DNA from 2 places in the Streptomyces sp. NPDC003032 genome. Region 2 is predicted to be linked to the other one. Evidence: riboswitches for the same ligand, from Rfam matches in the RefSeq annotation. Region 2 holds a riboswitch; the other holds the start of a gene.
The links. A riboswitch is a leader RNA that binds a small molecule or an ion and turns the genes downstream of it on or off. The one in region 2 is predicted to bind cyclic di-AMP.
Positions count from the first base shown of each region.

Region 1: another riboswitch for cyclic di-AMP. It lies ahead of ACWDZ7_RS32900 (M23 family metallopeptidase); the one in region 2 lies ahead of ACWDZ7_RS20170 (M23 family metallopeptidase).

Region 1 covers NZ_JBSFTT010000031.1:16,939-24,655, reverse strand. The annotation lists tRNA gene ACWDZ7_RS32910 (tRNA-Met) at 1-52, shown strand, start outside; gene ACWDZ7_RS32905 (PP2C family protein-serine/threonine phosphatase) at 225-1,412, shown strand; cyclic di-AMP (ydaO/yuaA leader) riboswitch at 1,655-1,802, shown strand; gene ACWDZ7_RS32900 (M23 family metallopeptidase) at 1,814-2,914, shown strand; gene ACWDZ7_RS32895 (aldo/keto reductase) at 3,036-3,980, shown strand; gene ACWDZ7_RS32890 (PrsW family intramembrane metalloprotease) at 3,995-5,380, opposite strand; gene trmB (tRNA (guanosine(46)-N7)-methyltransferase TrmB) at 5,424-6,275, opposite strand; gene lhgO (L-2-hydroxyglutarate oxidase) at 6,528-7,717, opposite strand, start outside.
Region 2 covers NZ_JBSFTT010000013.1:112,619-120,335, forward strand. The annotation lists gene ACWDZ7_RS20155 (bifunctional acetate--CoA ligase family protein/GNAT family N-acetyltransferase) at 1-2,091, opposite strand, end outside; gene ACWDZ7_RS20160 (HPr family phosphocarrier protein) at 2,227-2,508, shown strand; gene ACWDZ7_RS20165 (GntR family transcriptional regulator) at 2,684-3,370, opposite strand; gene ACWDZ7_RS20170 (M23 family metallopeptidase) at 3,580-4,383, opposite strand; cyclic di-AMP (ydaO/yuaA leader) riboswitch at 4,396-4,558, opposite strand; gene ACWDZ7_RS20175 (M16 family metallopeptidase) at 4,789-6,174, opposite strand; gene ACWDZ7_RS20180 (M16 family metallopeptidase) at 6,171-7,562, opposite strand.

The sequences.
Region 1 (7,717 bases), on a different contig from region 2:
GCTCGCTGGGCTCATAACCCAGAGGTCGCAGGTTCAAATCCTGTCCCCGCTACTGAAGGCCGAGGGCCGGAAGCGTTCATCGCTTCCGGCCCTCGGTGTTTCCCGCCCTCCCCGCCCCCGGTCCGCTCACCCCTCTCCCCGCACCCCTGCCGTCCCGTAACCCGCTCGGCCCGCACCAGGTCGCACCCGCCCCCCGCTGCGGGAAGCCTGGGTGCAGCGCGGTGATGGGTCGCGGACTCGGCGGGAGACAAGCGGTGGGGCAGCGTGGAGGAACCGGCGGCAGCGGAACCGGCGGCGGCGGAACCACCGCGCACGAGCGGGCCTTCGTCCGGGCCCTGCCCGTCCTGCTCCTGGTCGTCGGGGTCGGGTACGACGCCGCGACCCCGGCCGAGTTCACCGCCGCCCCGCTCTTCGCGGCCGCCCCACTGATCGCCGCCCCCTTCTACTCGCTGCTCAACACCGCCCTGACGGGCGCCGCGGCCTCCGTCGCCGTACTCGTGCTGCACTACGGCAACGCCGTCACCAGCCCTGTCGAGGCCATCACCGAACTCTTCACCGTGGTGACCGTCGCCGTCCTCGCGACCGTCATCAACCGCGTCGTCTGCCGCGGCAACGACCGGCTCGCCACCGCCCGCTCCATCGCCGAGGCCACCCAGCGCGCCGTGCTGCCGCAGCCGGACCCCCGGATCGGCGGGCTCGACATCGCGGCGCGGTACGAGGCGGCGCAGGCCGACGCGTTCATCGGCGGCGATCTGTACGCCGTACAGGACACCCCGCACGGTGTGCGGCTCATCGTCGGCGACGTACGCGGGAAGGGCATGGGCGCGGTGGCCGCCGTCGCCGTCGTCATCGGCGCCTTCCGGGAGGCCGCCGAGCAGGAGGCGACCCTGGAGGCGGTGGCGCAGCGCCTGGAGCGGGCGCTGGCGCGCGAGGGCACCCGGCGTGACGGGCTCGACGCCTTCGAGGGGTTCACCACGGCCGTCCTCGCGGAGATCCGGCACGGCGAGGGCGTCGTACGGCTGGTCAACCGTGGACATCCGGCGCCGCTGCTGCTGCGCGGCGACGGGCGGCTGTGCGTGCTCTCCGCGAGCGACCCCGCGCTGCCGCTCGGCATGGGTGACCTGGGGGTCTGGCCGGACCGGGCGGACGAGTCGGACTTCCCGCCCGGCGCGATGCTGCTCTTCTATACGGACGGCCTCTCGGAGGCACGGGACGCGGCGGGGGAGTTCTACGATCCCGCGACCCGGCTCGGCGGGCGGATCTTCCCCGGCCGCGAGGGACCGCACGCGCTGCTCGCCACGCTCACGCAGGAGGTCCGGCGGCACACGGGCGGCGCGGCGACGGACGACATGGCGCTGCTCGCGGTGCGGCGGCCGGCGGGCGGGGACGCGATGGTCACCGTGCGTGACTGAAGTGCAACAGAGGTCCTCGGCGGAGAGTAGGCGGGGGGCAGGCGGGGAGCGGGCGGGGAGCTGACGGAGAGTCGGCGGCGCGCTGACGGGAGGTCAACTCGCCCCGATTCAGACGCCCGTGTCCCATTAAGTACGGACGGGGAGCGTTAACGATCAACTGGAACGGCTTGGAATACGGCACCCCCTTCTATTAACGTTCGATAACGCAGCGCGGTCGTCCCAGCCGTCACTAGAGACGGCTCCGCGCGCACACGCCTAATCCCGCAAGGGAGCCGGGGAACCACCAACTTGGGGTGAATCGGGCATCTGAGCATCCGTGCCAGATGTTCGTAGGAGACCTTCCTACTCCGAACCCGTCAGCTAACCCGGTAGGCGAGAAGGAAGGAAAGGAGTGCGCCCCAGTGGCGTCCAACCGGCCTGCCCCCCAAGCGGTGTACGTACCGAACGACGACGAATTCGGTGGGTACGACGAGGAGACCTGGGAGGAATGGAATCCCACTGAGGACTCCGTCCGTCCCGTCCGCGGCAGGCACCGTGTGCACAAGAAGGGCGGCGGCGGGCTCGCCCGCAGCTCCACCGTCCTTGGCGTCGGCGTCATCGCCGCCGTCGGCGCGGGCGGCATCGCCACCGCGCAGGACGGCAAGCCGCCCGTCTCCATCTCGATGCCCGACCTGGGCGCCGTCACGGACTCGCTGCCCGAGGCCGGGTCCCTTCCCGGCGTGGGCTCCCTGATATCCGACGGCGACGCGCCGGACTCCGCGGACCCCACGGGCTCCGAGGCCGTCGTCGCCGCCGCGCCGCTCACCGCCGCCGGTGTCAGCACCGCCGACGCCGAGCAGGGCACCACCGACGCGGGCGAGGCACTGCGCGCCCGCATCATGCAGCAGGCGGAGAACCAGCAGGACCAGGCGGACGCCGCCGTGCGCACCGCGGCCGAGCAGACCGCCGTGAAGCGGGCCGCCGAAGAGGCCGCCGCCCAGCAGAAGCAGGCCGAGCAGAAGGCCGACGCCGAGACGGCCGCCAAGGCCGCCGCCAAGAAGAAGAAGGAGGAGGAGGCCCGCGAGGCCAAGGCCCTGGCCGAGCGCCGCGCCAAGCTCGCGAAGAGCTATGCGATCCCCACCTCCTCGTACACCCTGACCTCGCACTTCGGTGACTCCGGGTCCATGTGGTCCTCCGGGCAGCACACCGGTCTGGACTTCGCCGCTCCGACGGGTACCCCGCTCAAGGCCGTGCACACCGGCACTGTCAAGGAGGCCGGCTGGGCGGGCGCGTACGGCTACCGCACCGTCCTGGAGCTGTCGGACGGCACCGAGATCTGGTACTGCCACCAGTCCTCGCTCAACGTCAGCGCCGGGCAGAAGGTCAGCACGGGCGACGTCATCGGCCGCGTCGGCGCGACCGGCAACGTCACCGGGCCGCACCTCCACCTGGAGGTCCACACGCCGGGCGGCGCCACCGTCGACCCGCTGGGCTGGCTGCGGAGCAAGGGCCTCAATCCCTGAGCGGTCCGCCGGGGCGGGCGTGACTCCGGGGCGGGCGTGACCTGACGTTCCCTCGCGTTACTCGACCTTCCTTTGAGGGAGTTCCCGGAATTCGGTTTCCGGAAGGGACGTTGAGGAACGTATGACTCCTCTTCGTTCCCTCGGCTCATCCGACCTCGAAGTCTTCCCTCTCTCCCTCGGCGGCAACGTCTTCGGCTGGACCGCCGACCGCACCGCGTCCTTCGCCGTCCTCGACGCCTACACCGAAGCGGGCGGGAACTTCATCGACACCGCCGACGCCTACTCGGCCTGGGTGGAGGGCAACAAGGGCGGCGAGTCCGAGACCCTCATCGGCGAGTGGCTGGCCGAGCGCGGCAACCGCTCGGACGTGGTCGTCGCGACGAAGGCCGGCTCCCACCCCGAGTACAAGGGCCTGGCCGCGAGCACCATCAAGGGCGCCGCCGACGCGTCCCTGCGCCGCCTCGGCACCGACTACATCGACCTCTACTACACCCACTTCGACGACCCGTCCGTCCCGGTGGAGGAGATCATCGGGGCGCTCGACGAACTGGTGCGGGCCGGCAAGGTGCGTGCGATCGCCGCCTCCAACATCACCCCCGAGCGGCTCCAGGAGTCCCTCGACTTCTCCGACCGCGAGGGCCTCGCGCGCTACGTTGCACTGCAGCCGCACTACAACCTCGTCTCCCGCGACACCTACGAGGGCCCGCTCCAGGAGGTCGCCTCCCGCTCCGGCCTCGCGGCCGTCCCCTACTACGCGCTCGCGTCCGGCTTCCTCACCGGCAAGTACCGCGCGGGCGCGCGCGTCGAGAGCGCGCGCAGCGGACGCGTCGAGGCGTACGTGGGGAGCGAGCGGGGCGACCGTGTGCTCGCCGCGCTCGACGGGATCGCGGCGGCGCGTGGCGTCCAGGTCGCGACCGTGGCGCTCGCCTGGCTGGCGGCACAGCCCACCGTCGCGGCGCCGATCGCCTCCGCGCGCACGGTCGAGCAGCTGCCGGCGCTGCTGGCCGTCGCGGACGTGGAGCTGACCGGGACGGAGCTGGCGGCGCTCACCTCGGCTTCGGCCTAGGACGGGCAGGGCTTTCAGGAGCGGTACGGGTTGTACGTCGGGGCCGGGGCGGCCGGGGCCGGAGCCGGGTAGGGGTAAGGCTGAGGCTGGCTGTAGGGGATGGCTGCGTACGGGGTCTGCGGATGGCCGTACCCGGTGTACGCGTACGCGTACGGCATGGGAGGCAGCGGCATGACCGGGGCCGTCGCGCGGGCCGCGTACGCCAGGGCGGGGCGGGCCGGTTCGCGGCGCTCCCAGAGCTTTTCGAGCAGCTCACGCTCGCGTACGACGAAGTCGGCGCCCGCCCGGCCCCGGCGCCCCCGGTGGCGCAGGAACGCCAGTGACGTCGCGTACATCTCGTACTCCATGACCGTGCGGGCCGCGGCCTTCCCCCAGGTGTACGAGGCGTAGTCGCGGGCCAGCGCGCGGGCGCGCATCGAGCCGAGCGCGTACGGCTCGGGCGGGGTGAGCCAGCCCGCCGCCGCGTACAGGGGCAGCTCGGCGCGGATCGTGCGCAGTTCGCGCTGCCGCGTCCAGATGGCCAGCCAGGTCAGCAGGCCGAAGGAGGGCAGCATGAAGAGCGCGTACACGGTGAAGAACCCGTACTGACCGAAGACCGCGGAGCCGTTCCACAGCGCGTGCATGCCCATCGCGAGCAGCAGCCCGGCGAGCGGGAGCAGCACGCGGCGCAGGTGCTGGCGCTCGGCGGAGAACGCGGCGAGGCCGAAGCCGATGCCGGTCAGGACCGTGAAGAGCGGGTGCGCGAACGGCGACATGACCACGCGTACGAAGAACGTCGCTGCCGTCACGGAGGCGAGGCCGCTCTCGCGGCTGAGCTGGTCGGTGACGAAGGCGTTGCCGAGGTAGAGGATGTTCTCGGTGAACGCGAAGCCGGTCGCGGTCACCCCGGCGATCACCACGCCGTCGACGACGCCGGTGAAGTCGCGTCTGCGGAAGAGGAAGACCAGCAGGATGGCCGCGGCTTTCGCGGACTCCTCGACGATCGGGGCGATGACCGTGGCGCCGAGGGTGTCGGCGCTGTGCGGGTCGGCGGTGGCGGTGGCTATCCAGCGGATCGCGAAGCTGTTCGCGACGATCGCGATGAGCGCGGCCGCGCAGGCGCCCCAGGAGAAGGAGAAGAGGAGGTTCCGCCAGGGCCCCGGCGCGACCCGGTCCAGCCAGCGGAACGCGGCGACGAGCAGCGGCACAGGAACCGTCGCCAGGCCGAGCCCGACGAGGAAGCCCTCGGTGCCGGTCTGCTCCCTCACCAGGGCGAGGATCACCAGGCCCGAGAGGGCGAGCAGCGTGACGAGCCCGGCCGCGCGTATCGCGCGCCGCTGCCACCAGCGGGCTCGGCGGAGCTCCCCCGGGGCGGGCGCCTCAGGAGGTACCGGATACGGATACGGAGGACTGGTGGCCACGTCGTTGACCCTAACGAGGGATGAGGGCGGCCGCGACGGTGCCTCAGTCCCCGGGTGCCGACTCGTCCCGTACAACCCGACGGAACAGCAGGTCGCGCACGACGTGGCCCTTGGCAAGGCCCTGGCCCTCGAAGCGGGTCCGGGGGCGGAACGCCGGGCGCGGCGCGTATCCGCCGTCGGCCTGGGTGTTCTCGAAGTCGGGGTGCGCGGTGAGCACCTCCAGCATCTGCTCGGCGTACGGCTCCCAGTCCGTCGCGCAGTGCAGGAGCGCGCCCGGCTTCAGCGAGGGGGCGGTCAGCGTCAGGAACTCGGGCTGGATCAGGCGGCGCTTGTGGTGGCGGGGCTTGGGCCAGGGGTCGGGGAAGTAGACGCGGAGCCCGTCGAGGGACTCGGGCGGCAGCATCTCGCGGAGCAGGATGATCGCGTCGCCGTTGGCCACGCGTACGTTCGACAGGCCGGCGCGCTCGGCGAGGCCGAGGAGGTTGCCCTGGCCGGGAGTGTGCACGTCGACGGCGAGGATGCCGGTGGCCGGGTCGTCGGCGGCCATCCGCGCGGTAGCCTCGCCCATGCCGAAGCCGATCTCCAGGACGACGGGAAGATCGGGGCGTGGCCCCTTCTCGTCCGCGAACAGCTCGGCGAGGTCCAGCGTCCGCAGCCCGTCGATGTCCAGCCCCCACTTGGGCCAGAGCCGCCGCAGCGCATCACCCTGGCCGGCGGTCACCCGGCTCCGCCGCGGCTGAAAGCTACGGATCCGCCGCTCGTGGTGCGACCCGGCGGGGTCGGGGGAGGGCCCACCGGGAAAGCGGGGTCCGACTTGCGGCCGCCCTGGCCGAGCCGGGTCGGCACCGGCTTCGGGAGCTTCGGGGGCTTCGGGGGTATGGGGTGACTCAGACACAGTGCGGCAATTTTACGCGGTGGCCGGGGGCGGGGCCGTACCCCGCCAGGAGCACAGGGAACTCCGCACAGGGAGTGGCGCACGCCGTGAGGGGGGCCTGGGGGGCGTGCCCCGTAAGGGGCGCGGGGAACTGCGCGCTCAGCCATGTGCGGCCCGCAGGGCACCCGCACCGGAAGAGGCCGACCGCACCGGCACGCGGCGAGCCGCGATGAGCCGCCCCGGCCCGCGGGGAGGACCAGCGTGCCGGAAGGATCAGCCAGGCCCCCGCAGCGCGTCCAGCGCCCGGCGAGCGACCTCCCGCCCGATCGGCAGGGACGCGGTCGCCGCAGGCGAGGGCGCGTTCAGGACGTGGACCGTGCGGGCACCCTCCCGTATCAGGAAGTCGTCGACCAGCGTGCCGTCCCGCAGCACCGCCTGGGCGCGAACCCCCGCCGGGGCCGGCACCAGGTCGTCCGGCCCGATCCCGGGCAGCAGCCTGCGCACCGCTTCGGTGAACGCGGACTTGGAGGCGGAGCGGCGCAGCTCACCCGCCCCGTAACGCCAGTGGCGGCGGGCTATGCGCCACGATCCCGGCCAGCCGAGGGTGCCGGCGAGCTCGCGGGGACGGACGACCGACCAGGCGTAGCCCTCGCGGGCCAGGGCGGGGACCGCGTTGGGCCCCACGTGGACGCCGCCGTCGATGCCCCGGGTGAGGTGGACGCCGAGGAAGGGGAAAGCCGGGTCGGGCACGGGATAGACGAGGCCGCGGACCAGCTCGGGGCGGGCCAGCTCGAAGTACTCACCGCGGAACGGGACGATCCGCATACCCGGGTCGTCGCCCGTGAGCCGCGCGATCTCGTCGCAGTGCAGTCCCGCGCAGTTCACCAGGACCTTGCCGCGCACGACGGCGCCGTCGGCGGTGCGGACGGCGACGCCCCGGTCGGGGCGGCGGTCCACACGGATGACGTGCCCGCCCGCGCCGTAGCGGATCTCGGCACCCGACGCGTGGGCCAGGTGCCGCGCCACCGCGCCGTAGTCGCAGACGCCGGTCGTTCCGACGTGGATGGCGGCGAGGCCGCGGACCTCCGGCTCGTACTCGGTGATCTGGGCGGGGCCGAGCTCGCGCACCGGAATGCCGTTCTCCCTGCCGCGCTGGACAAGACCGTGCAGGCGGGGCAGCTCGGCGCGCTCCGTGGCGACGATCAGCTTGCCGGTGACCTCGTGCGGAATGCCGTACTCCGCACAGAACTTGATCATCTCGGCGGCGCCGCGGACCGCGTATCTCGCCTTCAGCGAGCCGGGACGGTAGTAGATCCCGCTGTGGATCACGCCGCTGTTCCGGCCCGTCTGGTGCCGGGCGGGCCCCGGCTCCTTCTCCAGGACGGTGACGCTGGTGCCGGGGACGGCGCGGGTGAGGGCGTAAGCGGTCGCGAGCCCGACGATTCCGCCGCCGATCACCAGCA
Region 2 (7,717 bases):
TCGCTCGGCGGCGGGGTAGGCCGGGATGCGGTACTGCTCCGCGGGGGGTTCGGCCGCCCCCGGTGCGGCGCCCGGCCGCTCCGCGGAGGGTTCGGCCACCCCCGGTGCGGCGCCCGGCGGCGTCTCGCCCCCGGCCGTGGGCACGGGCCGCGCGGGGGCGACCGGGTCGGCGCGGTCGGCGGTGCCGGGCTCCTTCGGCGGGGCGCCCGGCCGGGTGCTGGTCGCGGCGGACAGGGCCTCGGCGAGCCCGCCCAGCTCGACGTGGACGACGGCCACCGGCTTCGCCGGGCACCCCTCAGCGGCGGCCCGCAGCTCCGTGGCCAGTGTCTCGGGGTCGGCGGCGACCCCGTCCTCGCGCACCCAGGGAATGGCGTTGACGATCACCGCGTCGCAGCCGTCGTCGGACAGCGCCTCGGCGAGCGCGGCCCGGAAGTCGGCCGGCGTGGCCCCGGTCGTGAGGTCGCGGGGCGGCAGCGGACGCAGCCCGTCGGCGACACACGCGTCGTACGTGAGGAGCCCCAGCGACTCGGAGTTGCCGAGGATACCCACCCGGGGGCCGGACGGCAGCGGCTGCCCCGCGAGCAGCAGCCCCGCGTCGACCATCTCGGTGACGGTGTCCACACGGATGACGCCCGCCTGGCGCAGCAGCGCCGACACCGTGGCGTGCGGCAGGCGCGTGGCCTGGACCGCGTGTCCCGTGGGCGTGATTCCGCTGTGCCGGGCGCCCTGCACCACGACGAGCGGCTTGGCGGTCGCGGCCCGGCGCGCGAGGCGGGTGAACTTGCGGGGATTGCCGATGGTCTCCAGGTACATCAAGGCGATGTCGGTGTCCGGGTCCTCGTACCAGTACTGAAGGAGGTCGTTCCCGGAGACGTCGGCGCGGTTTCCGGAGCCGACGAACGTGGACAGGCCCGCGCCCCGTCGGTGCAGACCGGACAGCAGCGCGATGCCGATGGCGCCGGACTGGGTGAACAGACCGATGCGCCCGCGCGCGGGAGGCTCGGGAGCGAGCGAGGCGTTGAGCCGCGTACGGGGGGATGTGTTGATGACACCGAAGGCGTTCGGTCCGATGATGCGCATGCCGTACGACCGCGCCCGGCGCACCAGTTCACGCTGTCGCTCGCGGCCCTCCGCGCCGCTCTCGCCGTACCCGGCGGAGAGCACCACAAGGCCCTGCACCCCGCGCTCACCGCACTCGGCGACGACCTGGGGCACCCGGTCGGCGGGTACGGCGATCACGGCGAGGTCCACGGGCTCCTCGATGGCCGCCACGGAGCGGTGCGCGGGTACCCCGTCGACCTCGGCGCCTTCGTCGTACGCGCTGTTCACCGCGTACAGGCGGCCGGTGAAGCCGGCCTCCTGGAGGTTGCGCAGCACGCTGCGGCCCACGCCGCCGGAGGTGCGGGCCACGCCGATCACCGCGACCGAACCCGGCGTCAGGAGCCGCTGTACCGAGCGCCCCTCGGCGCGCTGCTCGCGGGCGCGCTGCACGGCGAGCGAGCGGTCGGTCGGCTCCAGGTCGAACTCAAGGCGGACGACGCCGTCTTCGAAGCTGCGCTTCTGCTGGTAGCCCGCGTCCGTGAACACCTTGATCATCTTGGTGTTGGCGGGCAGCACCTCGGCGGCGAAGCGCCGGATACCGCGCTCCCTGGCGACCGCCGCGATGTGTTCGAGGAGCGTGGAGGCCACGCCCCGGCCCTGGTGGGCGTCCTGCACGAGGAAGGCGACCTCGGCCTCGTCGGCGGGCGCGCTGGCGGCCATGCCGCGCTCGTCGATGCGGTCGTAGCGCACGGTGGCGATGAACTCACCGCCCACCGTGGCCGCGAGACCCACCCGGTCGACCTGGTCGTGGTGCGTGAAGCGGTGCACGTCCTTGGCGGACAGCCGCGGGTAGGGCGCGAAGAAGCGGTAGTACTTCGACTCGTCCGAGACCTGCTCGTAGAAGCTGACCAGGCGGTCGGCGTCCTCGGCCGTGATGGGCCTGATCCGGGCGGTGCCTCCGTCGCGCAGCACCACATCGGCTTCCCAGTGCGACGGGTGGTCGTGCCGGTCCTGCCGATGCCGATCCTGCTGATCCGACGGGGTCTGCATGGGGCCAGGGTACGGGTCGCGGGGCCGCTCGGGCCGGGGCAGGCTGGGAGAGGCCGAAGGCGGCCGACGGAGCACCCGTGACGGCATGAGACAATGGTCTAGACAAGTGTGAGACACCTGGAAGGGCAGCAACACATGGCTGAGCGCCGCGTCAACGTCGGCTGGGCCGAGGGCCTTCACGCCCGACCCGCCTCCATCTTCGTCCGCGCGGCCACGGCCGCCGGCGTCCCCGTGACGATCGCCAAGGCCGACGGCAACCCGGTCAACGCCGCCTCGATGCTGGCGGTGCTCGGCCTGGGCGCCCAGGGCGGCGAGGAGATCGTGCTCGCCTCCGACGCCGAGGGCGCGGACGCCGCCCTCGACCGTCTGGCGAAGCTGGTCGCGGAGGGCCTTGAGGAGCTCCCGGAGACGGTCTGAACCGCCACGCAGCACCCTTCGAAGGGCCCACCCTGGAACACGGGGTGGGCCCTTCGATTTATCTGCCACTCATCCGGCGAATGCGGCGCCTGAATTCGGGCAGCACAGACAACCGCCCGGAATTGGCTTTACCAAAGCCCCCTCCTCACGGCTCTCTTTGTATACGGCGCCCACGTTAATTCGGCAGGCCCGCCGTGTTTACGGCATGTTGCACATTGCTCACACGGCTGCCCCGCGATGAATGGCGCAATCGATGCGCGGCTGTCGCCCGGTCCGTGTGCCCCGCGGTGAGCGCCCTGGCCCGTTCCGCGTCCCCGCGGGCGACCGCGTCGACGATCGCCGCGTGCTCGGACCAGGAGTCGACCGGCGCGACCGGGGCCTCGACGACGTACATCCAGGCGGTCTTGCGCCGGAGCTGGGTGAGCAGCGCGATCAGCCCGGGGCTGCCGGAGGCCTGGGCGAGCGTCTCGTGGAACCAGCCGCCCAGCGAGCGCAGATCCTCCCCCTGCCCCCTCCTCGAGCGCTCAAGGCCCAGTCTGACGAGACCGCGCAGGACCTTCAGATGCGCGTCGGTGCGGCGCTGGGCGGCGCGGGCCGCGGCGAGCGGCTCCAGCAGCATGCGCAGCTCCAGGAGGTCGGCGGCCTCCTGCTGCGTGGGCTCGGCGACGCAGGCGCCCGCGTGTCTGCGCGTGACGACGAAGCCCTCGGCCTCCAGGGTGCGCAGGGCCTCGCGCACGGGAACGCGGGAGACGCCGTAGCGGCGCGCGAGAACCTCCTCGGTGAGCCGGCCGCCTCTTTCGTGGGCACCGGAGACAATGTCGTCCCGGATGGCCGTGCACACCGAATGCGCGGGAATACGCATGTCCGGACCTCCGCCTTAATCCCCGCGAAACGCGGTCGACCGACGCTCGTTCGGTGACTCTATTGCAGAGCTTCGGAATTTCCGATGGCGGGCCGGAATCCATGGATATCTTTTGGCCAAAGGCGGGCGGGTGGCCGAAGGCAGCGGGCCGGGGAAACGACGAAGGCCCCGGCTCGGGAGAGCCGGGGCCTTCGGTGAGGCGCGAAGGGTCAGACGTTGACGCCGTGCGAGCGGAGGTACGTCACGGGGTTGATGTCCGAGCCGTACTCCGGGCCGGTGCGGGCCTCGAAGTGGAGGTGGGGGCCACTGGAGTTGCCGGTGGAGCCCGAGAGGCCTATCTGCTGGCCCGGAGTGACCGTCTGACCGACGGTGACGCCGAGGGAGTTCAGGTGGCCGTACTGGGTGTACGTGCCGTCGTTCATCTTGATGACGACGTTGTTGCCGTAGGCGCCGCCCCAGCCGGCCTCGACGACGGTGCCGGAGCCGACCGCGTGGACCGGAGTGCCGGACGCGGCGTGGAAGTCCACGCCGGTGTGGCTGCCGGAGGACCACATGGCACCGCCGGTCTGGTAGCCCGTGGAGACGTACGAGCCGGAGATCGGGGAGACGTAGGTGTTCAGGCGCTTGCGCTCGGCCTCGCGGGCGGCGCGCTCCTTGGCCTCGCGCTCCTTCTTGGCCTTCGCCTTGGCGTCGGCCTCAGCCTTGCGCTTGTCCTCGGCGGCCTTCTTCTTGGCGGCCGCTTCGGCCATCTTGGCGGCGGCCGCGTCGTCGGCCGCCTGCCGCTGCGCGGCGGCCTGCGCGTCGATGCTCTCGGCGAGCGAGTCGCCTACGGAGATCGCCTGCGTGAGTCCCATGTGCTCGACGGCCGCGTCGTCGGCGGCGGCCAGCGCCGGAGCGGCCAGGCCTCCGATGACGCCGGTCGTGGTGAGCGCGGCGACACCCGCGACGTTCGCGGAGGTGCGGGTGAGGCGGCTGGGACGACGGTGCTTCCCGGTGGCACGGGTGAACGCCATGAAGCGGCTGATCCTTTCCTTCCTTCTCGCCTACCGGGTTAGCTGACGGGTTCGGAGCAGGAAGGTCTCCTACGAGTCCCTCGCCTGACGGCAAGGTGCCCGATTCACCCCAGGGGACATGTGGGTCCCCGGCTCCCCTGGCTCGCGCCGTACGGGGACTCGGCGATGACTGTCCGGTGCCGCGGATGCGACGTACTGCGTGACGAACAGCCGGATCGAAGCTAAGCGCGCCTGCTTTCAATCGACAAACACAACGCCACTTTTGTTGCGCACGCCACACGGCAGACAGGCAACCTCCATACGAATTCGGGCATATGAGGACCCCGGCGGCCGTAACGGTCACCGGGGTCCGATATGTCCTGACTGTCGCTCAGTCCGTCACCGCTGACGGTGCCCGGCCGGCACTCAGCCGCTGACCACGCTCACTTCACCGATGCCGAGCGCCCTGACGGGCTCCTCGATCTGCGCGGCGTCGCCGACGAGGATCGTCACCAGGTGGTCCTCCGGGAAGGCGCTCACGACGGCCGCGGTGGCCTCCACGGTGCCGGTCGCGGCCAACCGGCGGTACAGCTGCGCCTGGAAGTCGTCCGGGAGGTTCTGCTCGACCTGGTCGGCGAGCGTGGCCGCCACGGAGGCGGCCATCTCGTACTTGAGCGGGGCCACACCCACCAGGTTCTGCACCGCCACGTCGCGCTCGGCGTCGGTCAGACCCTCCGCGGCGAGGGTGCGCAGGACGTTCCAGAGGTCGTCCAGCGCGGGCCCCGTGGAGGCCGTGTCGACCGATCCGCTGATGGCGAGCATCGCGGCGCCCGTACCGTCCGGCGCGGAGCGCAGGACCTGGCTGAACGCGCGTACGCCGTAGGTGTATCCCTTCTCCTCGCGCAGGACGCGGTCCAGGCGGGAGGTGAGGGTGCCGCCCAGGCAGTACGTGCCGAGGACCTGGGCGGGCCAGACGCGGTCGTGCCGGTCCGGGCCGACGCGGCCGATCAGCAGCTGCGTCTGCACGGCTCCGGGACGGTCCACGATGACCACGCGGCCCGTGTCGTCGGCGGTCACCGCGGGCACCGGACGCGGCTCGGCCGTGCCGCCCGTCCAGGTGCCGACGGTGTCCGCCAGGACGGCGTCCAGGTCGGTGCCCGTGAGGTCGCCGACGACCACCAGGGTGGCCGTCGCGGGGCGGACGTGCTTCTCGTAGAAGGCGCGCACCGCCGCCGAGTCGATGGCCGTGACCGTCTCCTCGCTGCCCTGGCGGGGACGGGACATGCGCGAGCTCGCCGGGAACAGCTGCTTGGACAGCTCCTTGGCGGCGCGGCGCGCCGGGTTGGCGGCCTCGTGCGGGATCTCGTCCAGGCGGTTGCGTACGAGACGTTCGATCTCGCTGTCCGCGAAGGCGGGGGCGCGCAGGGCGTCGGAGAGCAGACCGAGCGCCTTCGGGAGGCGGGAGACGGGGACTTCGAGGGAGACGCGGACACCGGGGTGGTCGGCGTGCGCGTCCATCGTGGCGCCGCAGCGGTCCAGCTCTGCGGCGAACTCCTCGGCGGAGTGCTTGTCGGTGCCTTCGTTGAAGGCCCTCGCCATGATCGTGGCGACGCCGTCGAGGCCCTCCGGCTCGGCGTCCAACGGCGCCTCCAGGTGGACCTCCACCGCGACGACCTGCTGGCCGGGGCGGTCGCAGCGCAGCACCGTGAGGCCGTTGGGCAGCGCGCCGCGCTCGGGGGCGGGGAAGGCCCACGGCTTGGCCGTGCCGGCCTCGGGCTGTGGGTGGAACTGCATCGTCGCGGCCTCGCTCACTTCGCCGCCTCCTCATCCTCTTCGATCTCGGCGCCGGCGAGTCCGTCGATGCCGGTCCCTTCGGCGACGGTCTCTTCGATCTCCTCGGCGGCCGTCACGGGCTCGTACACGAGCACCGCGCGGTTGTCGGGGCGCAGGCGGGCCTTCGCGACCTCCTGGACCTCCTGGGCGGTGACGTCGAGGACGCGCTGCACGGCGGTGAGGGCGAGCTGCGGGTCGCCGAACAGGACCGCGTACCGGCACAGTTCGTCCGCGCGGCCCGCGACCGTGCCGAGCCGGTCGAGCCACTCGCGCTCCAGCTGGGCCTGGGCGCGCTCCATCTCCTCCGGAGTGGGGCCCTCCGCGGCGAAGCGGGCGAGCTCCTCGTCGACGGCCGCCTCGATGACCGGCACCTCGACGTCACCGGAGGTCTTCACGTCCAGCCAGCCCAGCGAGGGGGCACCGGCCAGGCGCAGCAGGCCGAAGCCCGCGGCGACGGCGGTGCGGTCGCGGCGCACGAGCCGGTTGTAGAGCCGGGAGGAATCGCCGCTGCCGAGGACGGTCAGCGCCAGGTCCGCCGCGTCGCACGCGCGCGTGCCGTCCTCCGGGAGGCGGTAGGCGGCCATCAGCGCGCGGGCCGGGACCTCCTCCTCGACGACCTCGCGGAGCTCCTCGCCGATGCGCTCCGGGAGGGAGCCGTCACGCGGCGGCTGCTTGCCGTCGTGCGAGGGGATCGACCCGAAGTACTTCTCGATCCAGGCGAGCGTCCGCTCCGGGTCGATGTCGCCGACGACCGACAGGACGGCGTTGTTGGGCGCGTAGTACGTGCGGAAGAAGTCGCGCGCGTCCTCCAGAGTGGCCGCGTCCAGGTCGGCCATGGAGCCGATCGGCGTGTGGTGGTAGGGGTGGCCCTCCGGGTAGGAGAGCGCGGTCAGCTTCTCGAAGGCCGTGCCGTACGGGACGTTGTCGTAGCGCTGACGGCGTTCGTTCTTGACGACGTCGCGCTGGTTCTCCATGGACTCGTCGTCGAGCGCGGACAGCAGTGAGCCCATCCGGTCGGCTTCGAGCCACAGGGCCAGCTCCAGCTGGTGGGCGGGCATCGTCTCGAAATAGTTGGTGCGCTCGAAGCTCGTCGTGCCGTTGAGCGAGCCGCCCGCTCCCTGGACCAGCTCGAAGTGGCCGTTGCCGTGCACCTGCTTCGATCCCTGGAACATCAGGTGCTCGAAGAGGTGAGCCAGGCCGGTACGCCCCTTGACCTCGTGGCGGGAGCCGACGTCGTACCAGAGGCAGACCGCGGCGACCGGGGTCAGGTGGTCCTCGGAGAGCACCACGCGCAGGCCATTGGCCAGCCGGTGCTCGGTCGCTGTCAGGCCGCCGGAGCCGGCCTCGGCTGTGGCCGTGTGACCCATGGGCATGTACGTCCCTTCGATCGCTGGATCATGGTGATCATCGCTGGACCAGAACAATTGCTGCCAGTCCTGCCACTGTATGCAAGCGTGCGGACACCTGGCGAAGTTCCCCGGTCCGCCCACGGCATAGTCCCGCGTCGGCATAGTCCCGCGTC